2 regions of the Alloalcanivorax sp. genome follow, and region 2 is predicted to be linked to the other one. Evidence: predicted binding sites of a transcription regulator. Region 2 holds the regulator's gene; the other holds the start of a gene.

Region 1 (13,012 bases), on a different contig from region 2:
TTGAACACCCGGTCGTCGGCATTGCGCGCCGGCGCGTCCCCGGCATCGCCGGTGCCACCGCCTTCGGCCGCTTCCTGTTCGGCGAGCGCCTCGGCCCAGGGATCGGCGTCGTCGCCGCCGGTCTCTTCGCCCTGCTGTTCGGCCATGGCCTTTTCCCAGTCGTCGTCGCTGGCGTTTTGATCGGGTTTGTTGGGATCAGTCATTGCTCGGCTTCCTCGGTGCCGCCGCCGCATGGGCGTTGGCGTGGTCGATGACGCGCTGTACGCGCAGCGCCCGTTGTTCGTCGCGGCTGCCGTAATCGCATTCCAGCACCGGCACGCCGTCCACGCGGGCGGTGACGGTGTCGGGCAGATCGATGGGCAGCACATCGCCTTGCTTGAGGCTCATTACCTGGGAGATGCGGCTGGGCACGTTGACGAACTCGGCCACCAGCTCCACCTCCGAACGGCGGATTTCACCCGCCATGCGATGGCTGAACGCCTGATCGCCGGCGTCGCGGCCATCGGCGATCGGGTTATTGAGCTGCTCGCGCAGCGGCTCGATCATCGAGTAGGGCATGCACACCTGGAAGTCGCTGGCCAGGTTGCCCACTTCCAGATGGAAGGTGGTGTTGACGATGATCTCGTTGGGCGAGTTGGTGATGTTGGCGAACTTGGCCTGGATCTCGGAACGCAGGTAGCTGATCTCCAGCGAGTACACCGACTTCCAGGCGTCCTGGTAGGCGTCGATGGCGAGCTTGAGCAGGCGCTGGATAATGCGCTGTTCGGTATTGGTGAATTCGCGCCCCTCGGACTTGGTGACGAAACGGCCGTCACCGCCGAACAGGTTGTCCACCACCATGAACACCAGGCTGGGCGGGAACACCACCAGCCCGGTGCCGCGCAGCGGCTTCATGGCGATCAGGTTCAGGTTGGTGGGCACCGGCAGATTGCGCGCGAAGTCCTTGAAGCTCTGGTAGCGCACCGAATCCACGGTGATGTCCGCGCTGCGCCGGATCAGGTTGAACAGGCTGACCCGGAAATGGCGCGCGAAGCGTTCGTTGATGATGTCCAGGCTGTGCAGGCGCTCGCGGATGACCCGGTGCTGGGACGCGGGGTCATAGGGGCGCAGGCGCGGCTCTTTGCTGGCCGGCGACTCGTCGTCACCGCCGGGCCCGTTGAGCAGCGCATCGATTTCTTCCTGGGATAGCAGATCGTCTTGTGCCATTGGCGTCCACCCGGTTTATTGCACGATGAACTCGGTGAAGAGCACATCATCCACTTGCAGTTCGGGCTGGCCGTCGTCGCGCGGCTGGGCGAACAGCTCGAGAATCTCGGCCTTGAGCGATTCCTTGCCCTGCTGCGTGGCCACGGTTTGCGAGCTCTGCCCGGACAACAGCATCAGCATGCGGCTGCGCAGTTGCGGCATGTGCTCGAGCAGGTAGCTCTCGGTCTCGGTGTCGGCCACCTGCAGGGACAGGCCCACGTACAGCAGCCGCTGGCCGCACAGCTCGCCCTGCAGATTGACGGTGAACGGTTCCAGCTTGACGTAGAGCACCGGCCGGGGCGCTTCCACCTGCTCCACGGTCTCTTCATCGTCGTCGTCGCTGTCATCGGACAGCAGCAGGTACATATTGATGGCCACCAGAGCGCCGAGCAGGATCACCATCAAGGCGATCAACCATCCAAGTTTGCTCGACCGGTTCGGGGAATCCGCCATGGGTTGTGCCTTCCATCCTGAATAAGGGTTGCCGTTTCAGAGTGCAGTATGCCGCCGGCGCGGGCGCCGGCATGGCCGGAAAAGGCCCCGCTAAAGGGCCTATCTTCGCGTTTAGGCGTACAGATCCACGCCGCCGGTGTCGCCGCCGATAATCCGGCTCACCGGCACGCTCTCTTCAGTGGCGGCCGGCTCGCCGGCCAGGCCGTCACCGCCCGGGGCGGCGCCGCGCTGGCCGGGCTGGCCGTCGCCGTTACCGGCGAACCCCTGGCGGTGCTCGCCGACCATCGCTTCACCCAGGGCGATGCCCTGTTCGGCCAGCGCTTCCCGCAGTTGCGGGATGGCCTGCTCCACCGCGCCGCGCACCGTGGAATGGCTGGAGAAGAAATGCGCCTGGGCACCCTGGTCGTCGAGTTTCAGGCTCACCGAAAGCGGCCCCAGCTCGCGCGGGTTGAGGTGCAGCTCCATGTGCTGGTCGCCGCGTTGCGCCAGGCCCACCATCTGCTGGCCCAGTTGCTGCTGCCAGGGCGCGCTGGCCACCGGCGCCTGCAACGTAAATTGGGCGGCGGGGCCGGTGGCGCCGGCCGCGCCGGTCTGGCCGCCGGCGCCCATCACGCCAGCGTTCTGAGCACCGCCTTCCTGGTTAGCGCCGAGGCGCGTGTCCAGGCGTGACCGCTCCAGGGTAACGTTCAAGGCCTGGGCGTCGCTGGCCCAGGCGGGCATCGCCGGCTTGGCCTCGCCGGTGGCGGCGGGGGCCGGGCTCAGGGTGTCGCCGGCGGCGCCGTCAGTGGGCAGGGCGGAAACGGTGGCCGGCCGGTTGAGGGCGTCCGGCGCGCGCATCACTGGCAGTGCCTGCGCCGTGTTTTTCGAGGCGGCGGCGGTCAGCGGTGCGGGCACGGCCAGGCCGCCGGTCATCGGGTTAGCGGCGCCGTTGTCCGCGGCGTGCTCGACCAAATCCCGGATCGCGTTTTCTTCGCTTACGCCGGCGCCGGCCAGTTCAGCCAACGGGGCCTTTTGAGCGGGCAGGGCGTCGCCGTCACCGGTTTTGAGCCGGCTGCCGGCCAGCGCTTCCAGAGCGTTGCGCAGGGCGTCGCTGGCTTCGCCGGTGAGCGGGCGGTCGCCGCCGGCATCGAGCAGCGCCAGGGCGGCCTCGCCGCGGGCGCCGTCCGATTCGGACGCGGACAGCAGTTTCGCCGCCGCATCCCGCAGCGAGCCGGCGAAGGCCTCGCCGTCGGCGGCCGCCGGTTGCCCGGTGGCGCCGGTCTTGGCGAGGTTCTGGCTAAGCAAGGCGGTGATATCCATGGGTTATCCTCCCGTCAGTCCCGGCGCACGCGGCGGGCCATCGCGTTGTTGGTCAATTCGTCGTTGTCGCGCAGTTCGCGGCGTTGTTCCTGGCGGCGCTCCTGCTCGGCGCGGCGCGCGGCCAGGGTGTCGTAGGACGACAGCTGGCGTTGCCGTTGCTGCCAGTGTTGCTGGCTGGCGGCCACTTTTTCCTGCTGCTGGTCGAGCGCCTGCAGGGCTTTGTCGATGGCGTCGTCCAGGGAGCGGATGAAGCGCCGGTAGTTGGCCAGGGTGGCGGCGTCGATGCCCCGGCTCATGGCGTCCTGCAGCCGCCGGCAGTACTCGTGCCGGTAGCGTCGCAGGGCGTCCAGCTGCGCGGCTCTCTGCGCCTGGCCACGGCGGTCGTCGGCCAGGTTGCGGCCGGCGTGGTCGCGGGCTTTGCGGCTTTGCTCGATTAATGTGTCCAGCGGGTTGGACGCGTTCATGGCACACCTCCAAGCAAGGCACCCAGTGCCTGTTGCGAATCATCGATATCGGCGCGCTCGCCGATACCCTGCTGCAAAAAGTGTTCAATCGAGGGGTACAGCTCCACCGCCCGGTCCAGCGCCGGGTCATGACCGGGGCTGTAGGCGCCCACACTGATCAGATCGCGGTTGCGCTGGTAGCGCGAGAACAGCTGCTTGAACTGCTGCGCGCGCTGTTGCTGCCCGCCGCCGACGATGGCGGTCATGGCGCGGCTGATCGAGGCTTCGATGTCGATGGCCGGGTAGTGGCCGGACTCCGCCAGGGTCCGTGACAGCACTACGTGGCCGTCGAGGATGGCGCGCGCGGAATCGGCGATCGGGTCCTGCTGGTCGTCGCCTTCGGTCAACACGGTGTAGAAGGCGGTGATCGAGCCGCCGCCGGTTTCGCCGTTGCCGGCGCGCTCCACCAGCCCCGGCAGCTTGGCGAACACCGACGGCGGATAGCCCTTGGTGGCCGGCGGTTCGCCGATCGCCAGGGCGACCTCCCGTTGCGCCATGGCGTAGCGGGTCAATGAATCCATGATCAGCAACACGCTGAGGCCGGCGTCGCGGAAATGCTCCGCCACCCGGGTGGCGTAGGCGGCGCCCTGCAGCCGCTGCAGCGGCGAGGTGTCGGCCGGGGCGGCCACCACCACCGAGCGGCGGCGGCCTTCCTCGCCAAGAATATTGTCGATGAAGTCTTTTACTTCCCGGCCCCGCTCGCCGATCAGGCCGACCACGATTACGTCGGCGCCGGTGTAGCGGGCCATCATGCCCAGCAGCACCGATTTGCCCACGCCGGAGCCGGCGAACAGGCCCATGCGCTGGCCCCGGCCGATGCTGAGCAGGGTGTTGATGGCGCGGATGCCGACGTCGATCTGGGTGTCGATGGGCGCCCGCGCCAGCGGGTTCATGGGCGGCGAGGCCAGGGTGCCGTGGGGCACGTCATCGAGCGGCGCGCCGCCGTCCAGCGGGCGGCCGTTGCCGTCCACCACCCGGCCCAGCAGCGCGTCGCCGAGCGGGAAGCGGCGCGCGCCGGTGTCTTCCCCGTCGCCCAGCGGGAACACCCGGGCGCCCGGTACCAGGCCGCTGATCTCCGCCAGCGGCATCAGAAACAGCTTGTCCCCGGAGAACCCCACCACTTCCGCTTCGGCGAAGTCCGGCCGGTCGCTGCCCGGCGCCGTGATCTCGATGCGGCAAGCGCTGCCCAGCGGTGTGCGCAGGCCCACCGCTTCCAACACCAGGCCGGTGGCGCGCACCACCCGGCCGCTGGCCTGGTAGTGGGGCGCCGTCGCCACGCGCCGGGTGACGCTGTTGAGCGTGCGGCGCCATTGCGCCTGATGGAGGTTCTCGGCGCTGGTCATGGTTGTTCCCCGCCGTCGTCGCCGTCGGCTTGCGGCCGGCGGCTGCGCCGCCGCACCCGCGCCGCCAGGTTTTCCCAGCGGCTTTCCAGGGTGGCGTCGAGCTCGCCGCTGGGGCTGGTGACCCGGCAGCCGCCGCGGCTGAGCTGATCGTCCGGGTGCAGTTTCCAGCCGGCGGCGTGGAATTCCGCGTGCAGCTCCTGTTCCACCAGCGCCAGGTCGTCCGGGTGCAGCCACAGTCGGGTTTTGCCGTTGAGCGCCGGTTCCTCGTGAATCAGGGTGCGCACCAGGTTAAGAATCTCGGCGGGCTCTTCGCGCAGCGCGTCGCCGGCCAGCTGGCGGCCGGTGGCCAGGGCCAGATCCACCAGGTCCTCGGCGATGGCGTGGTCCAGGTCGGCCAGGGCGCGGCGGAATTCGTCCACCAGATCGGCCAGCGGCGCCAGGGCTTCCTGGCGCTGGCGGGCGGTTTCGTGCTCGCCGGCTCGGCGGCCTTCTTCCAGCCCCTGGGCGTGGCCTTCCTGGCGGCCGGCCTCGAAGCCTTCCCGGTGGCCTTCCCGGCGCGCTTCCTCACGGGCTTCATTGCGCAGCGCCTGCAGCTCGGCCTGATGCTGAAACGCCTTGCGCTGTTCCGCGTCGACCGCGGCCGGGCGGGCGGCGCCCGGGTCGCGGGCGCTGTCCAGTTCCCCCATCCGCCAGCGGCGCCAGCTTGAGTGGGCGCTAGACATAGGCATCGTCCCCGCCGGTCAGCACGATTTCGCCGTTGTCCGCCAGGCGGCGCACCACCTGCAGAATGGCTTTCTGTTCGCTCTCCACCTGCGACACGCGGATCGGACCGCTGGCTTCCATGTCCTCGCGCAGCAGGGTGGCGGCGCGGGTCGACATGTTGCGCAGGAATTTCTCTTTGAGTTTCTCGTCGGAGCCTTTCAGCGCCACCATCAGCGCGTTGGTGTTGATCTCCTTGAGCAGCAGCTGGATGCCCCGGTCGTCCACGTCGAGCAGGTTCTCGAACAGGAACATCTCGTCGATGATCTTCTGCGCCAGGTCTTCGCTGTGCGCGCGCACCGTTTCGATCACGGTTTCCTCGGCGCTGGAGTTCATCAGGTTGAGAATCTCGGCGGCGGTGCGGGCGCCGCCCATCTTGCTGCGCTTGAGGTTCTGGCCGTCGAGCATGCCGCCCAGCACTTCGGTGAGCTCTTGCAGGGCGGCGGGCTGTACGCCACTGAAGGTGGCGATGCGCAGCACCACGTCGTTGCGCAGCTTGTCGTCGAAGTATTCCAGCACGTCGGCGGCCTGGCGCCGTTCCAGATGGACCAGAATGGTGGCGATGATCTGCGGGTGTTCGTCGCGGATCATCTCGGAAACGATGTTGGCTTCCATCAGGTTGAGGGCGTCGATGCCGGAATTGGCGCCATTCTGTTCGAGGATGTCCTCGAGCAGGCTGGAGGCGCGTTCGTTGCCCAGCGCCTTGGTCAGCACCGAGCGGATATGGTCGCTGGAATACAGGTTCAGCGCCGCGAACTGCTCCGACTCGTCATAGAAATCGTCCAGCACCTGGCGCATCTGGTCGTGGGAGATGTTCCCCAGCTTGGCCATTTCCTGGCTGACTTCCTGCACTTCGCGGGCGGACAGATGCTTGAATACCTCGGCGGCACTGTCTTCATCCAGGGCCAGTAACAGCACGGCGGCCCGCTGGGTGTTGTTGAGCTCAGTCATTCCGATTCATCCAGTTACGCACGATCATCGCCACCATGGCCGGATCTTCCTGGGCCATGTCCTGGAGGTCCTGGCGGTTCTGTTCGTAGGCCGAGGAGCGGCGCCGGCGGCGGCGCGGCGCCACCGGCTCGGGCTCGTCCCCGGCCTCGTCGGCGGCGGCCGGCGCCGGTGACGGGGCCTGTGCCTGGGCCGGACGCGCCGCCGGTGCCGGGGCCTGCCGGGCGTAGCGCTTGAGCATCGGCCGCAGCACCAGCAGGAACAGCAGCAGCGCGGCCAGGCCCACCAGCAGCCAGCGGCCCATGGAGAACAGGAAGTCCTGCCAGAACGGGTCCTGCCACCAGGCGCGTTGTTGGTCCTCGGATTCCACCTGGGTGAAGGGGCTGTTGACCACTTCCAGGCCGTCGCCTCGTTCCACCGAGAAGCCCATCGCCTGGCGCGCCAGTTGATTGATGCGTTCCAGCTGGTCGTCGCTCAGCGGCACCGGGGCGGCTTCGCCGTCCTCGTTCACGCCGTCGCGGTAGTCGACCACCACCGCCACCGACAGCCGCTCCACCTGGCCGCGCTCGTGCTGAACGTGGGTGATGTTGCGGTCCACCTCGTAATTGATCACATCTTCGTGGTTGAGGCGCTTGGTGGTGTCGTCGTCGTCCTCGGTGTTTTCGCCTTCCTGCTGATCGTCGTTCTGCTGCACCGGCGAGGCCGCCGCGCCCGGGGGCGTATTGGTGAGCGCGCCGGGCACGCCCTGGGCAAGATCCTCGCCGCCGCTGTAGACCGCCCGGGTCTGGCTGCTGCGCACCGCCGCCGGGTTGCCGCCCTGGTTGGGGCCGTAGCGCTCGTTGGTTTCCTCGCGGCGGGCGAAATTCACCTCCGCGGTGACCTGGGCGCGCACGTTCTCCGGGCCCAGGATCGGCGCCAGAATGCTCTCGATGCGCTGGCGGTAGACGCGCTCCACTTCGCGCACGTACTCCAGCTGGGTGCCGTCCAGGCCACCGCCGCTGCCGGAGGGCCGGGACAACAAGCGGCCGGCCTGATCGACCACGGTGACGTCTTCCAGGGCCAGTTCCGGCACGCTGCTGGAGACCATATGCACGATCGCGTCGACCTGGCCGTCGCCCAGCGCGCGGCCCGCTTCCAGGGTCAGTACCACGGACGCCTTGGCGGGCTCACGGTCGCGGATGAACACCGACGGCTTGGCCATGGCCAGATGCACCCGCGCCCGCGATACCGGGCCCAGGGCTTCAATGGAGCTGGCCAGCTCGCCCTGCAGACCGCGCTGGAAATTCACCTGCTCGGCGAACTGGCTGATGCCGAACGCCTGCTCGTCCATGATCTGGAAGCCCACGTTGCCGCCTTCCGGCAGGCCCTGCTCGGCGAGCTGCAAACGCAGTTTGTGGACCTGGTCGCCGGGCACCATCAGGGCGCGACCGCCCTGGCTGAACTCATAGGGCACCGCGCGGCTTTCCAATTCGCTGATGATGCGGCCGCCGTCGGCTTCGCTGAGGTTGCTGTAGAGCACCCGGTATTCCGGCGCGCTGGCCCACATCAGCATGGCCGCCACCAGGGCGATCACCGCGGCCCCGGCCACCAGCAACGGCACCAGCGGGTTGGCGCGCAGCCGCGCCAGCATCTGTTCGATGCCGTTATTGTCCGGGCGGGTCTCGCCGTTGCTCATGCGTGCCCCCCGGGGAGACGGGAATAGTGTTGAAAAGGCATTGCTGCTTTCCGGTGGTATTGCGACGCATGCCATTATGAGCAGCCCCGGGACACACAAAGGAAAGAAAAGCCCGCCTTTTTGCCGTCATTTGACCGCTTGGGTCACGGCGGGGGCTGGTAATCTTGCGGTTCAAATAGCGGGTAACGCAGAGCGATACGTTATGAGCACACCGACCATCAATCCGGCCATGCAAGCCGCGCTCAACCAGATGCAGGACCTCGCCGGGCAGGCGGCCGGCGCCGTGCCCCGGGCCGGCGGGCAGAACCTGGACACCACCGTGGGCAGCGGCGGCTTCAGCGAGGCGCTGCAATCCAGCCTGGAGCGCATCAACCAGATGCAGACCGACGCCGGCGACAAAGCCAAGGCGTTCCAGGCCGGTGAGCCCGGCGTGTCGCTGCACGACACCATGATCACCAGCCAGAAAGCCAGCATCGCCTTCGAGATGGGCGTGCAGATGCGCAATCGGCTGGTGTCCGCCTATAAAGACGTTATGAATATGCAAGTATAAAAAGCAGTTAATAGTTGATAGTTAACAGTTAATAGCTGAAGAGCGGGCCGTGCCGGGGGCGCGGCCCGAGCTTAGACTTCCAGGCTGAAGAGGCGGCCTTTTACTTCTTCGAGGCGTTGGGCGGCGTTGAGGGCCTCTTCCGGGGGGATCTGGCGGATCAGTTCGCCGTTTTCCCGGTCGATCAGGCGAATGATGGCGCGCCCGGAATCCTCGCTCAGTTGAAACTCCACGCCGTAGCGGCGCAGCACTTCGTTGATCTGCTGGACCGGTTTGACCAGCTCCTCCCGTTCTACCATCCGACTTTCCGAGTCGCTCTCCTGCACCGCGCCGCCGGCGGCGGGCAGCTGTGCCAGCACTTTTTCCACGCGCTGACGCGCGGCCAGGTAGGAGAACTGCGAAGGCAGGGATGAAACGCTGTTGTTGTCCACGGGCGTGGTCATGGGCGGGCCCTCAGCCGATAGTTATATGCACAGGTTTGTACCTGTATCGGCCGCCACGCCCATAACTTTATGCCGCCACCGGCCCAGGCGGGTGGCGGCGGATACCTGTCAGAGGTACCCGAAGTGCCGCATCAGATCGGCGCATTGCGCTTCAAAGCGCTTTGCCTCCTGTTCGCTCAACGACTCTCGCCAGATGCCGCGGCGATCATGGATGGGCTGGCTCATTTGCCAGGAGCGCCGCATGACATGGCTTTGCTCGCCGACGCCGTCGGTTTCCTTGGCCGGTTGCACGCCGAACCAGTTGTAGTTCTTCTTGTAAAAGCCGAACACCTCGTCCGTGTATTGCTGACCGAGAAAGGCCAGAACACCGGCCATGGTGCCCTCTTTGTCTTGGATCAGATCCTCGTAGCGGACCCGGTGAACGTGGTCGTCGTTCTCATGCTTGAGCAGCTCGGTATTATCCTGCCGCCAGCGTTGGATGCCGCCGTCCAGTGATCCGGTGCGCTTTTTGATGGAGCAGGCCACGTCACGGCCGTCCCTTACCATCGCCACGACACGGGCGTTGGGAAAGCGCCGCTTGATCTCATCGATCCGGTACACATGCTTGGGGGTCCTCTCGCACACCAGGGTCTTGCCCTCGTCGGCGGCGTCGCGCCGGGCTTGCGGGTACTCCTGGTCCAGCTTCGGATTATTCAGGAACCAGTAGGTTTCCCGGGGTATGCAGTAAATGTTCGGGTGCGCGCCGAGAAGCGATGCCATCAGGGTGGTGCCGCTGTGGCCGCAGCCGACCACGAAGACGGCCGGCTCCGTGAAGGGGCGTTGCAGTCCGCCATCGGCGTCCAGGTAGGCGTGCGCCTGCTGCGGGTCGACCTGCTCGAGCAGCGCATAGGCGAGATCCTTGATGCCGTACACCGTGTGCAACAGGAAGGCCAGTCTCACCTTGCGGTTGTCGTCGAGGGCACTCAGCGCCCTTGGCGTGGGCAGCAACAGGGCTTCGCTGGCGACCAGTTCAGTGGCTTGCCGGTCTGGGCCCATCTCCTCGGGTAGATGGCTGCGGTGGGTGGGATTGTTCAGTCTGTACAGACGGAAGCCGTGAGTTTGAGCCCATTGGCAAAGCTTCGACAGATCCGGTTGGCCGGCATGGCGAACGTCGAACCGCAGTGATGCCTGAATAAGCAGCGTGTTCGCCAGCGCGTTCGCGCCGTTTTCCAGCACCGCCATGCTATCACTGCGATGATCGAGAACCAGCCAGTCCAGACTGGGCAGTCCCTCAATGCTGTCCAGCGCCACCGTATTGACCGGCAGTTCGGTGAGCACCCGGGCGCCGTCGCCGGCGTCCGGCAACGGCTTGAGGGTGGCGCTGAACGTCGGGTCCAGGCACGCGTAGTGCACCGCCGGTTCGCCGTCGCCGAGGGTTGTTTGTGGAAATACCTGCAGCCCGTCGCGCTGGCGGGCGGCGTGCGAGGTGTGTTCACCGAGCGGATCGAACACCAGCAACTCGAAGGCGCCGAGCGGCAGCAGTGAGTCCGCGGCGCCGGTTTCCAGGAGCTGCCCGCCGTTGTCCAGGGTTACGATCTTGCCGCTGAAATCGAAGTGGAACTGGCCGGCTGTTTCCCGTTGTATCGCCGCTTTTTTCAAGGTGACAGAGGGGGTGACCGGTTCTGGCACCGGCAGCGCTTGATCCTCGAACCGGGCGCTGCCGTCTCGTTCAAAGGTCAGAGCGGCGGGTGGCAGATCGCGGCAATGGCGTTGCCAGATGCCCCGCAGGGCGGCGCTCAGGTGGGCGGCGAAGCGGGGCGCGTCGCACACCGGTGATTGCACCAGGGTGTCGCGAAGGTGGCGCCGCACCGTGGCCAGATTATCCAGATCGCCGGCCAGATCGCGGGCCCGGGCGCGGTAGGCGTCCCAGCTGTCCACCACCAGTTCCGGCAGGCCGGCGTTGACCAGGTGGGAGGCGGCATGCCGTCCGGCGAAGGTGGGGCCGGGCAGGGTGATCACCGGCACCCCCATCAACAGCGCTTCGCAGGTGGTCAGGCCGCCGGAGTAGGGCCAGGGGTCCAGGGCGATGTCGATGCGGTTGTAGGTATCGAGAAAGGCGATGTGGTTTTCCGGGCCTTCCAGCATTACGCGTTGCCGCTCGATGCCGGCGGCTTCGAATTCCGACCACAGACGTTCGCGGAAGGTGGCGTCGCTGTACTGGCCACTCTTCAGCAGCAGCCGACTGTGGGGAATCTCCTCAAGCAGGCGCGCCCACTCGCCGATCAGCTGGGGATTGATCTTCGCCGGGTTATTCAGACAGCCGAAGGTCACATAGCCGTTTGCGGCGGCCGGCAGCGCGCCCACCGGCGGCGCGTGCTCCGGCGGCATATAGCAGATGTAGTCGTCGGGCATCCGGATCAGCTTCTCCAGATAGTCCGCGTCGCAACCCGGTGGCGTTTCCACCGAGTCACTGATCAGGTAATCAATGGCATCCAGCCCGGTGGTGTTTACCAGGCCGCCCACCCACTTAACGATCAGCGGCGCCGGTTCCCGGGCGATCAGCCGCAGGCGGTTGCCGTCGGTGTGGCCGCTCAGGTCGATCAGAATGTCCACCTGATCCTGCTCTATCAACGCTTCCACGCTGGCGTCCGGACGGCCGGCGACGTTGTGCCATTGGTCGGTGATTGCCCGCATCCGTGCGGTGAGCGGGTCTTTCAGGTCGCTGGTGGAATAGACCGTCAGCCGGAAGCCCTCTTCAGGCAGATTCTCCAGGGCCGAGGTGATCATCTGTCCCACCGGGTGCATTCGCAGGCCGGAGGAAAGCAGGCCAACGGTGAGCCGACGGCTTTCTTCGCGGCCGCCGCCTTCCGGCCGGCGCGGCCGTTGAGCCGGTGAAAAGCTTGCCCGCCAGCGCTGAATCAGGGCAGCGATGTCCTGGTGGCTCAAGGAGGGGTCGTAATGGGCGTTAAAGATGCGGTTGGAAAAGGCCTCGAGATAGTCCGGCCTGCGTTTCAGCGCCTCTTCGAAGTAGTGAGCGCCCCGGGCGAAGTCAGCCATCTCGCAGTATTTCCCGGCCACCAGGTTATAGAAGCTGGGGTTGTTGCTATCCAGCTCCAACAGGCGCTGACAGTCGGCGAGTACGTCTTCCATGCGCCGCGCCGCCGAGAAAATATTGATTCTCTGGGTCAGGATGGCCGGGCTGTCCGGATCCAGGGAGCGTGCCGTGTCGATACTTTCCATCGCCCGTTCGCGCCGGCCCTGGGCACTGTATACGCGTGCCAGCAGTGCGTGTGCCGCCGCGTGCCGGGGATTCAACGCCAGGCATTGCTGAAGCTCCCGTGACGCCTGATCCCAGTCTTTCAAGGCGAAGCGGGCGGAACCCAGCCAGTAAAAACCCTGGTCATCGTTCGGCTCCAGGCGGGTGGCCTCCGCCAGCGCCTCCAGGGCGTCCGCCGGGCGCTTCAGTTCTACCCGCGCCGCCCCCAGAGAGCGCCATGAGTAGGCGTAGTTCGGATGGCGTCGGGTCATCAAGACGGCTTGCTTCTCCGCTTTTGCGAATTCGCGGCCTTTCCAGGCCTGACGATACGCGTGCTTGATGCGTGAGAAGGTGGCGGACGGTGTGGTTTTGACGGACATGATGACCCCGGGCCTGCGTTATGGCGGTAGGAAGAGGTTAGCAGTGGGCCGGACGGGCTAAAGATGGGATTAAGCGGGGGTTTAAGCGGTTATTTCAGGGCTTTGGCGGCGGCGGAACGAAAGAAGGCCCCTTGTGGGGGCCTTCTGTATCCCGATGGCTGGCTGGTTAGCCGAGCAGGGAC
Region 2 (15,822 bases):
GGACAACGGAATATCCGGCAGCAGGAACACCGGCAGGCTGTCCGGCAGATCCCCCTTGTCGCCCACGGTGGGCATCTCAATGCCCAGATACATGGCCAGACCGGTGAGCACCACGATGCACACCAGCGGCGACGGCACTACCTGAGTGACCAGCGGCAGCAGATAAATGATCGCCAGACCGCCGGCCACCATGGCGTAGACGTGCCAGGTGACCCCCACCAGCTCGGGAATCTGCGCCATGAAGATCAGAATCGCCAGGGCGTTCACAAAGCCGGTCACCACCGAACGGGACACGAACCGCATCACCGTGGCCAGCTTGAACACCCCGAACAGAATCTGCAGCACCCCGGTGAGCACCGTGGCCGCCAGCAGATACTGCAGGCCGTGCTCTTTCACCAGGGTCACCATCAACAGCGCCATGGCGCCGGTGGCGGCGGAGATCATCCCCGGGCGGCCGCCGGTGAACGCGGTCACCACGGCAATACAGAAGGAGGCGTAAAGACCCACCTTGGGGTCCACCTCGGCGATGATCGAGAACGCGATCGCTTCCGGAATCAGGGCCAGAGCGACCACGATCCCGGCGAGCACATCACCGCGTACATTGGAAAACCAGTCTTGCTTAATGTTGGGCAACATAGGATCCCTTAACCTGAACAACAGACGGACAACCGCGGCAATGCCACGGCGGCAAACAAAAAAGAATCAGCTTGAGAATCGAGACGGGGATGGACCGCCAGAAGGTTTCTGGGATCCTGCCGGCAAGCTTCGCTTGCCTTTCGCGGGCTGGGCCCGCTCCCACAGGTACAAATAAAGAAGTGGGCGCTAGGGCGGACTGCAGATCAAACGCATGAATCGGGGCCGGTCAAAACGGAGGGCGCGGAGTCTAGCACACAAGACCCGCCTGTTGGAGCGGGCCTTGTGGGAACCGGCTAGATCTCGCGGGTCTCGCGGAAGCGGATGTCCGGGTGGCGCTCCTGGGCGAGCTGCAGATTGACCCGGGTCGGCGCCAGGTAGGTCAGGTGGCCGGCGCCGTCGCGGGCCAGGTTGTCGTAGGCCTTGCGCTCGAACGCTTCCAGCTCGCGCTCGCTGTTCGCTTCCACCCAGCGGGCGGTGCTCACGCTGATCGGCTCGTAGCGGCAGTCGACGCCGTACTCGCCCTTGAGCCGGGCGGCCACCACGTCGAACTGCAGCGTGCCCACCGCGCCCAGGATCACATCGTTGTTGCGTAGCGGGAAGAACACCTGGGTGGCGCCCTCCTCCGCCAGCTGCTTGAGCCCCTTGTGCAGCTGCTTGCTCTTGAGCGGGTCGTTGAGCACCACGCGCTGGAACAGTTCCGGCGCGAAATGGGGAATGCCGGTGAAGCGCAGATCCTCGCCCTCGGTGAAGGTGTCGCCGATCTGGATGGTGCCGTGGTTGTGCAGGCCGATGATGTCACCGGCGTAGGCTTCTTCCACGTTGTCGCGCTCGCCGGCCAGGAACGTCAGCGCGTCGGCGATGCGCAGGTCCTTGCCGGTGCGGCACTGTTTGAGCTTGATGCCCTTTTTGTACTTGCCGGAACAGATGCGCAGGAAGGCGATGCGGTCCCGGTGGCGCGGGTCCATGTTGGCCTGGATCTTGAACACGAAGCCGGTCATTTTGTCCTCGGTGGCGGCCACCTGCCGCTCGCCGCCGTCGCGGGGCAGCGGCGGCGGTGCCCACTCCACCAGACCGTCGAGCATGTGGTCGACGCCGAAGTTGCCCAGGGCGGTGCCGAAGAACACCGGTGACAGCTTGCCGTCCAGAAAACGCTGCAGGTCGAACTCGTGGCTGGCGCCCTGCACCAGCTCCAGGGTGTCGCGCAGCTCCTGGGCGTAGTCGGCGCCCACCGCCTGGTCCAGGTCCGGGTTATCCAGGCCTTTCACCTCACGGCGTTCCTGGATGGTGTGGCCCTGGCCGCTCTTATAAAGGACGGAGGTATCGGTGAGCAGGTTGTAGACGCCCTTGAAGTTCTTGCCCATGCCGATCGGCCAGGTCACCGGGGCGCACTCGATCTTCAGCACGTCCTCGATTTCGTCGAGCACCTCGATGGGGTCGCGCACTTCCCGGTCCAGCTTGTTGATGAACGTCAGGATCGGCGTGTCGCGCAGCCGGCACACCTCCATCAGTTTCACGGTGCGCTCTTCCACGCCCTTGGCCGCGTCGATCACCATCAGGGCGGAATCCACCGCCGTCAGGGTGCGGTAGGTGTCTTCGGAGAAGTCGGCGTGGCCGGGGGTGTCCAGCAGGTTGACCATGGCGTCCCGGTAAGGGAACTGCATCACCGAGGTGGTCACCGAGATGCCCCGTTCCTTTTCCATCTCCATCCAGTCCGAGGTGGCGTGCACGCCGGACTTCTTGCCCTTGACGGTACCCGCGGTACGGATCAGGTGCCCGTACAACAGCACCTTCTCGGTGATGGTGGTTTTACCGGCGTCCGGGTGGGAGATGATGGCGAAGGTTCGCCGTTTCTGGATCTCGTCGGTGGGGCTCATAGAATCCTCGGTCTGCGTCGGCGCGCATTGTACTCCTGACCGAAGGATTCGTGTAGGAGCGGGCCAGGCCCGCGAAAGGCAAGCACAGCTTGCCGGCAGGATACCAGAGAGCTAAGAAAGCGGGGCTGCAATGGGCCCCTGGGATCCTGCCGGGCGCTTCGCGCCCTTTCGCGGGCAGGGCCCGCTCCCACAAGCCGCTCCCGGCAGCCTCAGGCGTCCGGCGCCAGGCGCGCGCGCAGCCGGCTCACCGCCTGGCTGTGCAGCTGGCAGACGCGGGATTCGGTGACCCCGAGCACGGCGCCGATTTCCTTGAGGTTCAGCTCTTCCTGGTAATAGAGCGCCAGCAGCAGTTTCTCACGCTCGGGCAACGTTTCGATGGCGGCGGTCAATTGTTCGCGCTGCTCGCCGGCCACCAGGGCGGCGAACGGCGACGGCGGTGAGCCGCTGCCGGCTTCCGGTTCGCCGCGCTCGGCGACCATTTCCTCATAGGGCAGCAGCAGGCCGTTGTTGGTGTCGGTGAGCAGCTGACGGTACTGCTCCAGATCCATGCCCATTTCGTTGGCGATTTCGCGCTCTTCGGCGGGCCGCCCCAGCTTTTGCTCAAGCCGGTGCACGCACTGATCCACGGCGCGGGCGTTGCGGCGCACGCTGCGCGGCAACCAGTCGCGGGTGCGCAGTTCATCAATCATGGCGCCGCGAATGCGCTGGCTGGCGAAGGTGGAGAAGCTGGCGCCGGCGTTGGCGTCAAAGCGCTGCAAGGCGTCCAGCAAGCCCACGGTGCCGGCCTGGATCAAGTCGTCCAGGTCGATGCCGGAAGGCAGTTTCACCTGCAGCGCCAGCGCCTGTCGGCGGACGGCCGGAAGATGCTCTTCCAGCAATGCGTCGTGATTGATTTTACCCTGTGCCGTATACATGGTTTTCCCCGAACCGGGCCCGGATGCCATTCTGATGCTTCCATTATTAGCGGTCGGCGCCATTTGGAAGCGGCAAATAACGGCCTTTATTGGGTTCTTTTCTAGCGGTATTCCACTGTCAGCCGGGGCGTCCCCACGGTGACCGCGCGGCGCTCGCCGGCGGGCAGGCGGAAACGCAGCCGCAACGGCCGCTCCACCCGCCATGCCGGCGGCGCCAGAAAATGGCCGCGCCGGGCGCTGCCCAGGGGCACGCACTGCTCGCCCTGGCACAGCCACGCCTGAACGCGGCGCCCGGCGGGCAGCCGGTAGCGCCAGCCGACCCGCACGATGGCGTCCCCCGCCGCCATCGGCGGCGGCGTCGCCGGCTCGCTGTGATAGAAGCGCCCGGCCACCGCCAGACGCAGTTCCGCCAGCGGCGACTGCCAGCTGCCCGGCGCCGCCGGGAGCGGCGACCACAACAAAAGCAGCAGCAACCCGGCGATCTTGTTCATGGCGACAACACCACCAGCTCGATATCCAGAAACCGCCGGGCGCCGCGTTGCAGGTTGCTGTGCAACCCGGCCCTGGGCAGCCCGGGGGCGTGCAGCGCCAGCAGGCGGCTGGGCCCGGGGTGACGGCGCAGTATCTTGAGTGTGCGGTAGGCACGGCGGAAGGCGTCCGCGTCGCTGTCCACCCACAGAGCCCAGCGCCGTTGCTGGCTGGCCAGCAGCGGCAGGTGCGGGCTGGCCGGGTCCAGCGCCACGATGCGCCAGGCGGCCGGGTCACCGACCCAGCGCTGGCCGCGCCGGGCCCAGCCGGCGAGCCGCTCGGTCACCGTTTCGGTGGCGGCGGTGGGCGGCAGGCCCACCACCATCAGGGTGGGCCCCTGCCCGGGACGTTCGGGGCGTGCCCACGCCCGCAATCCGGCGGCCTGATCAGGCATTGCCGGCGCCCCCGGCCACCGCGCCGATGCGCTGCAGTTCGCGGCGGGCGCTGAACAGTTCGATCAAGGCGGTCAGCAAGGTGGCGGGGCTACGCCGCCGGCTGCCGCTCAAGCTCAGAAGCTGGGCGCGCAAGTCCAGGGCCCAGTCACCGTTGTCCTGATCCAGACGGACCGCCAGCGCCGCCAGGGCGCCGGCCAGCCCCCAGGGGTCCTCGCCGCCGCCAGCGGCGTTGAGGTCGGCGGCGGCCCGCTCGCGCAGCGCCGGCCATTCTTCGCAACGCAGCATGTGCACCAGCAGATCGCTGTCCTGCTGACGGCTTTGCCCCGCCGGCGCCAGCCAGTAGCGGCGCCCGAGCAGACGGCCGCTGTCCAGGTCGCGTATTTCACCGAACCAGGCGCACAGCAAGGCGGTGAACGGCGCACCGTCGCCGCGCCCGGTGGGCGAAGCGGCCACGTCCAGGCGCCGCAGGCGCAGCTGGGCGGCGCGTCCACGGTGGCGCACCATCAAACTGTCCCAGGGCGCCGCCAACGGATAGCACTCGTTCAACGGCAGGCGCTGGCCGAGACGCCAGACCCGGCTGTTGCCCCGCGCCGCCGACAGCCACGGCTGCCCGCTTTGCTGCAAGGCACGCCAAAGGGCGGTGTCCGGAGGCGCCGGCAACAACTGAGCGGCAACGGAAAAGCGCTTATCGGGCGCCGTCGGCACGCCGATGGGCAGCCCGTGGGAATCCAAACCGAGTACCGGCGCCGGTCGCGAGCCGCCATGCCGTAAATGTACCGGCGCCTGGTCGGCGGAGGGGCGGTCCGCCGGCGACCGGCCGTGCCACAGCGCCTCCATGGCGGCGAAATCAGGGGCGCCCTCGCGCAACAGCAATAACGAGGCGTCCAGAGCACGCCCCTGGGCCAGCACCTGACGGGCCCAACCCGGGGCGCCGGGGCGGCCGTCGTCGTCGCTGTCGCCGGTAAGCGCCAGGGCGTCGTCCACCAGGCCGGCGGCGTCGGCGGCCACCATGTCCTCGGGCACCCGCTGGCCCCGGCACACGTAATGCAGCCGCAAGTCATGGCGAATGGCGGCGTCGAGTACCGGACCCAGGCGGCTGGCCTCGTCCTGCTTGCTGATGATGGCGTCGTCCAGGGCCAGCCCGGCGGTACGCGCGGTGCCCCGGTAAACAGCCACCACTTCCTCCAGGGTTTCGCCCTGGCTGGCGGCATTGAGCAGCAACACGGGGCGCACCCGCAGGGCACCGCTGAGCTGACGCAACTGCTCACCCAGGCGGGCGTCCCGCTGGCTCATGCCGATGGTGTCGACCACCACCCAGGGGCGGTCCGCCAGTGACCGGGCCAGCCGGTCCAGCGGTTCGCCCTCTTCCAGGTTGAACAGAGCGACGCCGAGCAGATCCGCGTAGATGCGCAATTGATCGCGGGCACCGATGCGGTAGCTGTCGGCGCTCACCAGGGCCACCCGTTCGGGGCCGTGGCGCCGGGCCAGCCGCGCCGCCAGTTTGGCGGCGGTGGTGGTTTTGCCCACCCCGGTGGGGCCGATCAGGGCGATCACGCCGGGCTGTTCCAGATCACCGGGGGCCGCCACGGAAAGGCGCCGCTGCAATTGACGCTGCAGCCAGTCGTCGGCCTGTTCGTCGCGCTGCGCCTCCGGCGGCAGCCCGGCCAGCAAGGGGTCACTGAACACCGCGCTGAACCCGGCGCCCAGCAGACGCCGGCGCAACGCCTGACGCGGCCCGTCGTCCTCGCCGGCCGGCGCACGGCGGGCCAGCTGTTCACGCATGTCGCGCACTTCGCGCAGCAACTGCTCGGGGAGATCGGGGCCGGCGGGGGCACGGTCGGTGGCGCCGTGCCCGGCCGGCGCGGCGGCCACCCCACCGGCGCGGTCCGGCACCGCCTGTTCCGACGGCGCATAGCCGGAAGAGTCGTTCTCCGCCAGGGCGAGAATCTCCACGCCCTGGTCGGTGGCGCGGTTGGCAAGGATCAGGGCGTCGTCGCCCAGCGCCGCGCGCACCCGACCCATGGCTTCCCGGTTGTTGCTGCCGACAAAGCGTTGCACGCCCATGACGGTATCCTCTGTTTTTTGCGGTTCTGGTTACGCGGTGCCGCCGATCATGCTGGTCACGCGCAGGGTGCGGTCGTCCGGAATCTCCGCCTGCGACATCACCACCAGGTGGCGCAGGCGGCGGCGCAGGAAGTGCGCCAGCAACGGCCGCAGGCCGTGCTGCACCACCAGCACCGGCGGCTCGCCGGCGGCCTCCTGGCGTTCCAGGGCGGCGGCGGCCTGTTCCATCAGGGTGTCGGCGAGGCCGGGCTCCAGTGCCCCGCCGCCGTTCAGCGCCTGGCCGAGCACCTGTTCCAGGTTGCTGTCCAGGCCGATTACATGCAGTTCGTCCTGGCCCGGGAACCACTGATGGGTAATGGCGCGGCCCAGCGCCACGCGCACCTGGGCGGTGAGTTCGTGGGCGTCGGCGTTCTGGCCGGCGTGTTCCGCCAGGGTGTCGAGGATGGTGCGCATATCGCGGATCGAGACGTCCTCTTCCAGCAGGTTCTGCAGCAGGCGTTGCAGCACGGTGAGCGACACCGCCTTGGGCACCACGTCTTCCACCAGCGCCTTGCTGTCCTCACCGAGCTTGTCGAGCAGCTGCTGCACTTCCTGGCGGCCGAGCATTTCCGCGGAATGGTGGTGCAGCAGATGGTTGAGGTGGGTGGCCACCACGGTGCTGGCGTCGACCACGGTGTAGCCGTACACCTGGGCCTGCTCGCGCTGGTCCGCGTCGATCCATACCGCCGGCAGTCCGAAGGCCGGGTCCTGGGTGGCGGTGCCCTTCACTTCGCCGGTGACCTGGCCCGGGTTGATCGCCAGCCACTTGCCGGGGAAGGCTTCGCCGCGCCCCACTTCGGCGCCCTTGAGGGTGACCACATAGCTGTTGGCGCCCAGGTCCAGGTTGTCGCGGATATGCACCACCGGCGGCAGGAAGCCCACCTCCTGGGCAAATTTCTTGCGCACGCTCTTGATGCGGCCGAGCAACTCGCCCTGCTGGCGGTAGTCCACCAGGGGAATCATGCGGTGGCCCACTTCCAGGCCCAGCACGTCGATCAGCTGGACGTCGTCCCAGCTGGCCTCCGGCGCTTCCGGCTCCGGCGGCGGCGCCGCGTCGATCTGCTCTTCGGCGAGGCGGTTTTCCTTGGCCCGGCTCAGGTACCAGGCGGCGCCGGCCAGACCGGCGGTGAACAGCAGGAACACGAAGTTGGGCATGCCGGGCACCAGGCCCAGCAGGCCCATCACGCCGGCGGCCAGGATCATCACCCGCGGGTTCATCAGCAGCTGGCTGATCATCTGCTGGCCGACATCCTGGTCGGTGGTCACCCGGGACACGGTGACGCCGGCGGCGGTGGAGATCACCAGCGCCGGAATCTGCGCCACCAGGCCGTCGCCGATGGTCAGCAGGGTGTAGGTGCGGCCGGCGTCGGCGAACGACATATCGTGCTGCAGCATGCCGATCAGCAGGCCGCCGATGATGTTCACCGCCATGATCACCAGGCCGGCCACGGCGTCGCCCCGGACGAACTTGCTGGCACCGTCCATGGAGCCGTAGAAATCCGCTTCCTGGGCCACTTCGGCGCGGCGTTTCTTGGCGTCTTCCTCGCCGATCAGGCCGGCGTTGAGGTCGGCGTCGATGGCCATCTGCTTGCCGGGCATGGCGTCGAGCATGAAGCGCGCGCCCACCTCGGCGATGCGCCCGGCGCCCTTGGTGATTACCATGAAGTTGATCACCACCAGAATCAGGAACACCACCAAGCCGACGGCGAAGTTGCCGCCCACCAGGAACTGGCCGAACGCCTCGATCACCTTGCCGGCGGCGGCGCCGCCTTCGTGGCCTTCCATCAACACCACCCGGGTGGAGGCCACGTTCAAGGCCAGCCGCAGCAGGGTGGTGAACAACAGCACCGCCGGGAAGGCGGCGAACTCCAGCGCGCTCAGGGTGAACATGCTGACCAGCAGCACCATCAGCGCCAGGGCGATGTTGAAGGTGAAGAACATATCCAGCGCGAACGGCGGCAGCGGAAGGATCAGCATGGACATGATCAGCAGGATCAGGATCGGCCCGGCGAGCACCTTGGCGCCGCCGTCGCCGAGCAGCTCGCGCCCGCCCAGGTAGTGGCTCATCGCTTTCACGGCGCCACCTCCAGTTCCGCCGGGATCGGCAGATCCGCCGGGGTCAGCGGCTGGTCGCCGCCCTCTTCCCGGGCCCGTTTAAGGCGGAACGCCCACACCAGCACTTCCGCCACGGCGGTATAGAGCGGCCCGGGAATCTCCCGGTCGATGTCCACATGGCGGTACAGCGCCCGCGCCAGCGGCGGTGCTTCCAGCAGGGGCACCCGGTGTTCGCCGCCCAGCTCGCGGATGCGCGCGGCCACTTCGTCGGCGCCCTTGGCGATCACCCGGGGGGCGCTCATGTTGCTTTCGTCGTAGCGCAGGGCCACCGCGTAGTGGGTCGGGTTGGTGACGATCACGTCGGCGTCCGGCACCTGGCTCATCATCCGGTTGCGGGCCATGGCCTGCTGCTGGGAGCGGATCTTGGCCTTCAGCTGCGGGTCGCCTTCGGTCTCCTTGTGCTCGCGCTTGATCTCTTCCTTGCTCATGCGCAGCTTCTTGGCGTGGCTCCACAGCTGGTAGGGCACGTCGATCAGAATCACCACCACCAGCGACAGCACCATCAGCCCGCAGGCCATGGCGGCGAGGCGCAGGGCATTGGCCAGCGCCTGCTGGGTGGGCTGGTCCATCAGCGCCATGAACTCGCCGCGCTTGGCGCTCAGAAACGCCACCGCCACCGACCCCACCAGGATCGACTTGGCGATCGCCTTGGCCAGCTCGGCCAGCGCCTGGGAGGAAAACTGCCGCTTGAGACCCTTGATGGGGTTGAGTTTGGAGGGCTGGGGCTTGAGGGACTTGGCGGAAATCAGGAAGCCGCCCAGCAGGTTGGGCGATATCAGCGCGATCACCGCCAGCATCAGGAACAGCGGAATCAGTGCGAACAGGGTGCGCGCGCCCAGGTCCACGGCGTGGGTGAGCATCACCGTGCTGTCGAAGCCCTGGCGGCGGTCGAACAGGAACGACTGCTCCATCACCATGCCGACCTGGTCGAACAGCGTCGGGCCCATGGACCACAGGCCGCCGACGCCGCCGAACAGCAGCATTACCGTGGTCAGCTCCCGGGAGCGGGCCACCTGGCCGTCTTCCCGGGCCTTTTCCAGGCGCCGGGGCGTGGCCTCTTCGGTCTTTTCCTGATCTTCGGTCTCTTCGGCCATGGCGGCGGCATTCCGGGCATCATTACTTCAATGCCCGGGATTGTCGCCGAACGGACGGCCAACCAATCCTCGGATAAGAGGGGTTTGGGGGCGGTTATTCCCTAGAAGCCGAGTTCGTCGAGCAGGTCGTCGACCTGGTCCTGGTTGCTGACGATGCCCTCGCCCTCGGCGCTGAGCTGCGGCCCGTTGACCAGGGACGCTTCCTCGCGCTTGCGGGTGTCGGCGGCGTTGCGGTCTTCCATGCGCTGTTTGAGCGCCTCGCGCTCGTCGCCCTCGGGCACGCTCTCCAGCAGCACCTGCAGCAGCTGGTTCTCCACCTCCAGGATCACCTCCATCATCTTCTTGATGACCTGCCCGGTGAGGTCCTGGAAATCCTGGGCCATCATGATCTCCAGCAGCTCCTTGCTGGTGTCGCGGGCCATTTCCGGTACCGCCGCCAGATAGCCGCGGGTGTCGTTCACCAGCTGCCGGGCCTGATCCAGCTCCATGGGGTTCTCGAACCAGGTTTGCCACTGCTGGTCGAGGCTTTCCGCCCGGGTTTCGATCTCCGTCTGCAGCGGCTGGGCCCGGTCCACCGCGTTGAGCGCGCGGTCGGCGGCCTGTTCGGTCATCGACGCCACATAGTTGAGACGGGCGCGGGCGTCGGGAATCGCCTCCGCCGCTTTCTCCACTTCCTTGTCCAGCCCCAGTTCCCGCATGCTTTCACGCAACATGCGGGTGAGCTGTCCGATACGGACTACCAGGTCGTCGCCGTGCGCGCCCTCGTGTGCCGCCACTTGCCGGGCCTCACCACTCATATTCGGTTCTCCTCACCAGGGAAGCTGGACCCCGCGTCGCTTATTTGCCCAGCTTCTCGAAAATCTTGTTGAGTTTTTCTTCCAGGGTGGCGGCGGTGAACGGCTTGACGATATAGCCGTTGGCGCCGGCCTGGGCAGCGGCCACGATGTTCTCTTTCTTCGCTTCGGCGGTGACCATCAGCACCGGCAGCGCTTTCATGGCCTCGTCGGCGCGGATCTGCTTGAGCATCTCCAGACCGTCGAGATTGGGCATGTTCCAATCCGACACGACGAATTCGAAATCGCCGCCTTTCAGCTTGCCCAATGCTTCCTGGCCGTCCTCGGCCTCTTCCACGTTGGTGAAGCCCAACTCCTTGAGCAGACTGCGAACGATGCGTCGCATGGTGGGAAAGTCGTCCACCACCAGAATACTCATGCCCTTATCCATCGGATCCTCTCACTGCGTCATGGCGCCGGGTGGCGGGAGCGCGTCCCCGGCGCGGTTCAGGGTCGTTAAAACTCTTCCCAGTCGTCCTCGGTGGTGACCGGTTCACGGCGCGGTGCCGGGCGGCTTTCGCGCGGCGCCTGCTCGGAACGTTGCCGGGGCGTTTCCTGCTCGGCGTGCGGCTTGGGCTCGGACGGGCCGTCGTCGTGTTCCTCCGCTTCGTCGTGCTCGTGGGTGATCATCGGCACCACGGCGGCGTCCGTCGTCGGGTCGCCGGCTTCGCTGTCGAGCCGGAAGATCGACACCGCTTGTTCCAGACGGCGGGCCTGCTCTTCCAGGGAGGCGGCCGCGGAGCTGGCCTCTTCCACCAGGGAGGCGTTCTGCTGGGTCACTTCGTCCATCTGGCTGACCGCCTGGCTGACCTGCTCGATGCCGCCGCTTTGTTCCTGCGACGCGGCGGAAATCTCATCCATGATGTCGGTGACGCGTTTCACCGCGGCGACCACTTCCTTGACGGTCTCGGAGGCCTGCTCGACCAGGGTGGAGCCTTCCTGTACTTCCACCGCCGAGGTTTCGATCAACTGCTTGATCTGGCGGGCGGCGTCGGCACTGTTGCCGGCCAGGTTGCGCACTTCCCCGGCGACCACCGCGAAGCCGCGGCCCTGCTCACCGGCACGGGCCGCTTCCACGGAAGCGTTAAGCGCCAGAATATTGGTCTGGAAGGCGATGGAATCGATCATCGTGGTGATGTCCGCCACCTTCTTGGAACTCTCGGTGATGCCCTGCATCTTGCTGGTGACCTGCTGCATCACGTCGCCGCCACGGCTGGCGGTGCCGGAGGCGTCGTTGGCCAGGCTGCTGGCCTGGCGGGCGTTGTCCGCGTTCTGCTTCACGGTGGCGGTGAGCTGCTCCATGCTGGTGGCGGTCTCTTCCAGGGACGCGGCCTGCTGCTCGGTGCGTGAGGACAGGTCGGTGTTGCCACGGGCGATCTCGGAGCTGCCCACGAAAATCGAATTACTGCTGCTGCGCACGTTCGAGACAATGCCCGACAGGCTTTCCTGCATGTCCCGCATGGCGGCGAACAGCTTGCCGATCTCGTTGCGGCCGGGCACATGGATACGCTGGGACAGGTCTGCGCGGGCGATGCGTTGCAGGTTCTCCACCGCGTCGTGCAGCGGCGCCACCACCGCCTTGCGCAGCACCCAGTAAATCAGCAATAGCACCACCACGGTGGCGGCCAGCGCGGCCATGCCGATCAGGCCGAACAGGGCGGTCTTATCGTGGTAGTTGGCCATGATGGCGTCGCCGCGCTCATTGGCGTAGCGGGTGAAATCCGTGAGGCTGCCGTCGAGACTGTCACCGGGGGTGAGCAATTCCTGGCGCAGGTTCTTGTACTCGTTCAGCTCGCCGGCCTTGAGCGCGGCGTACTGGTCGCGCACCAGCCCCATCACCGTGTTGAAGCCGGTGGCCAGCTCGCTGGCGCGGGCCTGGCCCATCTCGGTTTTCGGTGTTTCGTCGAATTTATCGAAGCGGTCCTGAGCACGTTCCAGCAAACCTTCCACGCCGTCGATCTGGTTTTCCGCCACCAGGCGCATGCCCTGATCGAGGTAATCGGCGGCCAGGTCCATCTGGATGCGGGCCCGGTTGAGCAGCACCGCCGCGCGGCTCACTTCGTTAAGCTGCTCAACGTTGATCTGGTTCAGGGTGGAGATCGATTCGTCCACCATTTCGTTGGTGGTGAAACGCAACACCGCCAGCACACTGACCAGCAGCGCGCAGCACACCAGCGCGCCGGCCACCATGGTGTTGATATTGAGGTTGCGTAGTACTTTCATCATAGCCGCCGTTCCTCTCTCAGGAGCTTGCTCAGAAAATTCATTTTGTTATTCAAACCCGTTGCGCGCGGCCGGAAGCGGCCGCCAGCGCCAGCATGCGCGGCGCCATTTCCTCCAGTGCCAGTGTTTCCGTAGCCGCGCCGATGGCGATCGCCTCACGGGGCATGCCGAACACCAGCGACGAGTCTTCGTCCTGGGCCAGGGTGGTGGCCCCGGCGCGGCGCATGGCCAGCAGGCCCGCCGCGCCGTCCTTGCCCATGCCGGTAAGCAGCACGCCGATGGCGTTGCGGCCGGCCTGGGTCGCCGCCGAGTGGAACAGCACATCCACCGACGGCCGGTGACGGTTCACCGGCGGGCCCTCGTCCAGGCGCACCACATAGTTGGCGCCGCTACGCACCAGCTTGAGGTGCCGGTCGCCGGGGGCGATGTAGGCGTGCCCGGGCAGCACCCGCTCACCGTCCTCCGCTTCCTTGACGGTGATGCGGCACAGCTTGTCCAGCCGCAGCGCGAAAGAGTGCGTAAAGCCGCCGGGCATATGCTGGGCGATCAGAATCGCCGGGCAGTTGGCGGGCAACGGCTCCAGCACTTGCCGTATCGCCTCCGGGCCGCCGGTGGAAGCGCCCAGAATCACCAGTTTTTCGCTCGACACCATCACCGACTTAAGCGGCTTGGGCGCGCTCCGTTCGCCGGCCTGGATACGCCGGGGCCGCGAGCGGGCGGCGGCGCGGATTTTTTCGGCGATCAGCTCGCTGTACTCGATCATGCCGCTGCGAATACCCAGCGCCGGCTTCTGCAGAAAATCCACCGCGCCCAGTTCCAGCGCCCGCAGGGTCACCTCGGATCCGGCCTGGGTGAGCGACGACACCATCAGCACCGGCATCGGCCGCAGCCGCATCAGCCGCTCGAGAAAATCGAGGCCGTCCATGCGCGGCATTTCCACGTCCAGGGTGAGCACATCCGGGTCGTGGCGTTTGATCAGATCACGGGCCACCAGGGGATCCGGCGCCACCGCCACCACTTCCATATCGTCGTGGCTGTTGATGATTTCGCTCATCAGATCGCGGATCAGGGCCGAGTCGTCGACGCACAGCACCCTTATTTTTTTCCCGGCCAAGATCGGTCTCCCCCGTTTCCAAGACGACGCCGTCACCGGCGCGATTCGCCTTTGTTATTCACGCTATCGGCGGGTAGCGGCGCTTCTTTAGGATTTTTAACCTCCCAGAATGACGACTTGTGGGAGCGGGCCCTGCCCGCGAAAGGGAGCGAAGCTCCCGGCAGGATTCCAGAGACTTTGTTGGAGCCGCCGTTAGAAAAGCCTCTGGGATCCTGCCGGCCGGCGAAGCCGGCCTTTCGCTTGCAAGGCAAGCTCCCACAATCCGAGCTTCGTAGAGAGGTTCGGTGTTACCGGTCGGCGAGGGTATAAACAGTCTGACCGCGCAGCCGAAAACATTCGCTGATGTAGGAAAAGCTTTCTGAATGACCGGCGAACAATAGCCCGTCGTGCTTCAGCAGAGGTGCGAAGCGGTCGAGGATACGGGCCTGGGTGCCCTTGTCGAAATAGATCATCACGTTGCGGCAGAAGATCGCATCGAAGCGATCCTCCATGGGCCATTTCGGAGCCACCAGGTTGAGCGTCTGGAACCGCACCCGCGCGGCCACTTCCGGGCGCACCCGGGCAAACCCGGAGCGCGCGCCGCTGCCCTTCTGGAAGAAACGCTTGCGCCGCCGCTCGTCGAGCTTGCCGACCTGGTCCATGGGATAGATGCCGCGCCGGGCCCGGTCCAGGGCCTCGGTGTCGATATCGGTGGCGAGAACCTGGAAATCGGCCTTGTCACCCAGCACTTCGGTGAGCGCCATGGCGATGGAGTACGGCTCCTCGCCGGTGGAGGCGCCGGCGCTCCACACGCGCACCGGCCCGCGCCGCTCGCGCACCAGATCGGCGAGCAGCTGGAAGTGATGGCTCTCGCGGAAGAAGGCGGTGAGGTTGGTGGTCAGGGCGTTGGTGAACGCTTCCCACTCCGGGCCGCCGCTGTCCTGCTCCAGTTTCGCCAGATAATCCTGGAAGCGGACCAGGCCGTGCTTGCGTACGCGCCGGCCGATACGGCTGTAGACCATATCCTTTTTGTGTTCCGCCAGAACGATACCGGCGCGGCGGTAGATCAACTCACGGATACGCGCGAAATCCGCGTCGCTGAGCATCAGGTCGCGGTCCGGCGAAAAACGCCCGGCGTCGCCGGTGGCGGCGGTGGGGCTGATAGGCACTCGACTGCTCAAAGGGGTCATCCGGCTAGGGTCTGGGTGGTGGACGCGGAGCGCGGCCGGGGCGGCGACGCGGGCAGGCGACGAACGTCGGCGCCCTTGGCCGGCGCCTGCTCGGCACCGTCGCGCAGACGGAATACCGCGATCGAATGGGTCAGGCTGTCGACCTGCGCTTCCAGGGCGGCGGCCGCGCGGGCGGAGGCCTGCACCCGTTCCGCGTTCTGGCGGGTGACGCCGTCCATCTGCGCCACCGCCTGGTTGATCTGGTTGATGCCGGTGCTCTGTTCTTCGGACGCGGCGCTGATGTCGCCCATGATGTCGTTGACCCGGATCACCGAGGTGACCACGGATTCGATCGCCGCTTCCGCGCGCCGCACCAGTTCCGCGCCGTTTTCGATTTCGCGGCCGGAACCGGCGATCAGGTCGCGGATCTCCTTGGCGGCGTCCGCGGAGCGGCCGGCCAGGTTACGCACTTCCTGGGCCACCACCGCGAAGCCACGGCCGTGCTCGCCGGCGCGGGCCGCTTCCACGGAGGCGTTGAGGGCCAGGATGTTGGTCTGGAAGGCGATGCTGTCGATGGTGCCGATGATCACCGCCATCTTTTCCGAACTGGCGGTGATGCGGCCCATGGTGTCCACCACCTGCCCCATCACTTCGCCGCTCTCGGACACCGCCCGCGACGCCTCGCCGCTGAGCCGGCTGGCCTGGCGGGCGTTCTCCGCGTTCTGGCCCACGGTGGCGGTGATCTCTTCCATGCTGGAGGCGGTCTGTTGCAGCGAGGCGGCCTGCTGCTCCGAGCGCGAGGACAGATCCTCATTGCCCTGGGCGATGTCGCGGGCCGCCGGGGT

What was found. The regulator FliA, encoded in region 2, starts transcription of late flagellar genes. The targets are predictions, from matches to a motif close to CTAAAGTTNNNNNNNNNNCNGCCGATA.
Region 1: the regulator FliA is predicted to act here: its motif matches at 9,260-9,286, upstream of ACEQZD_RS04680 (flagellar protein FlaG).

Annotation. Positions count from the first base shown of each region.
Region 1 is NZ_CAXPXK010000034.1:1,076-14,087, reverse strand. It holds gene fliN (flagellar motor switch protein FliN) at 1-203, opposite strand, end outside; gene fliM (flagellar motor switch protein FliM) at 196-1,206, opposite strand; gene fliL (flagellar basal body-associated protein FliL) at 1,222-1,698, opposite strand; gene ACEQZD_RS04715 (flagellar hook-length control protein FliK) at 1,810-2,997, opposite strand; gene fliJ (flagellar export protein FliJ) at 3,012-3,461, opposite strand; gene fliI (flagellar protein export ATPase FliI) at 3,458-4,843, opposite strand; gene fliH (flagellar assembly protein FliH) at 4,840-5,565, opposite strand; gene fliG (flagellar motor switch protein FliG) at 5,558-6,553, opposite strand; gene fliF (flagellar basal-body MS-ring/collar protein FliF) at 6,546-8,225, opposite strand; gene fliE (flagellar hook-basal body complex protein FliE) at 8,428-8,775, shown strand; gene ACEQZD_RS04680 (flagellar protein FlaG) at 8,847-9,215, opposite strand; gene ACEQZD_RS04675 (sulfotransferase) at 9,324-12,830, opposite strand; gene ACEQZD_RS04670 (FliC/FljB family flagellin) at 12,997-13,012, opposite strand, start outside.
Region 2 is NZ_CAXPXK010000023.1:156-15,977, forward strand. It holds partial or broken gene ACEQZD_RS02820 (SulP family inorganic anion transporter) at 1-636, opposite strand, end outside; gene prfC (peptide chain release factor 3) at 930-2,510, opposite strand; gene ACEQZD_RS02830 (RNA polymerase sigma factor FliA) at 2,720-3,424, opposite strand; gene ACEQZD_RS02835 (flagellar protein FlhE) at 3,526-3,915, opposite strand; gene ACEQZD_RS02840 (hypothetical protein) at 3,912-4,346, opposite strand; gene flhF (flagellar biosynthesis protein FlhF) at 4,339-6,411, opposite strand; gene flhA (flagellar biosynthesis protein FlhA) at 6,442-8,517, opposite strand; gene flhB (flagellar biosynthesis protein FlhB) at 8,523-9,659, opposite strand; gene cheZ (protein phosphatase CheZ) at 9,761-10,456, opposite strand; gene cheY (chemotaxis response regulator CheY) at 10,497-10,883, opposite strand; gene ACEQZD_RS02870 (methyl-accepting chemotaxis protein) at 10,949-12,718, opposite strand; gene ACEQZD_RS02875 (chemotaxis response regulator protein-glutamate methylesterase) at 12,768-13,829, opposite strand; gene ACEQZD_RS02880 (CheR family methyltransferase) at 14,117-14,914, opposite strand; gene ACEQZD_RS02885 (methyl-accepting chemotaxis protein) at 14,995-15,822, opposite strand, start outside.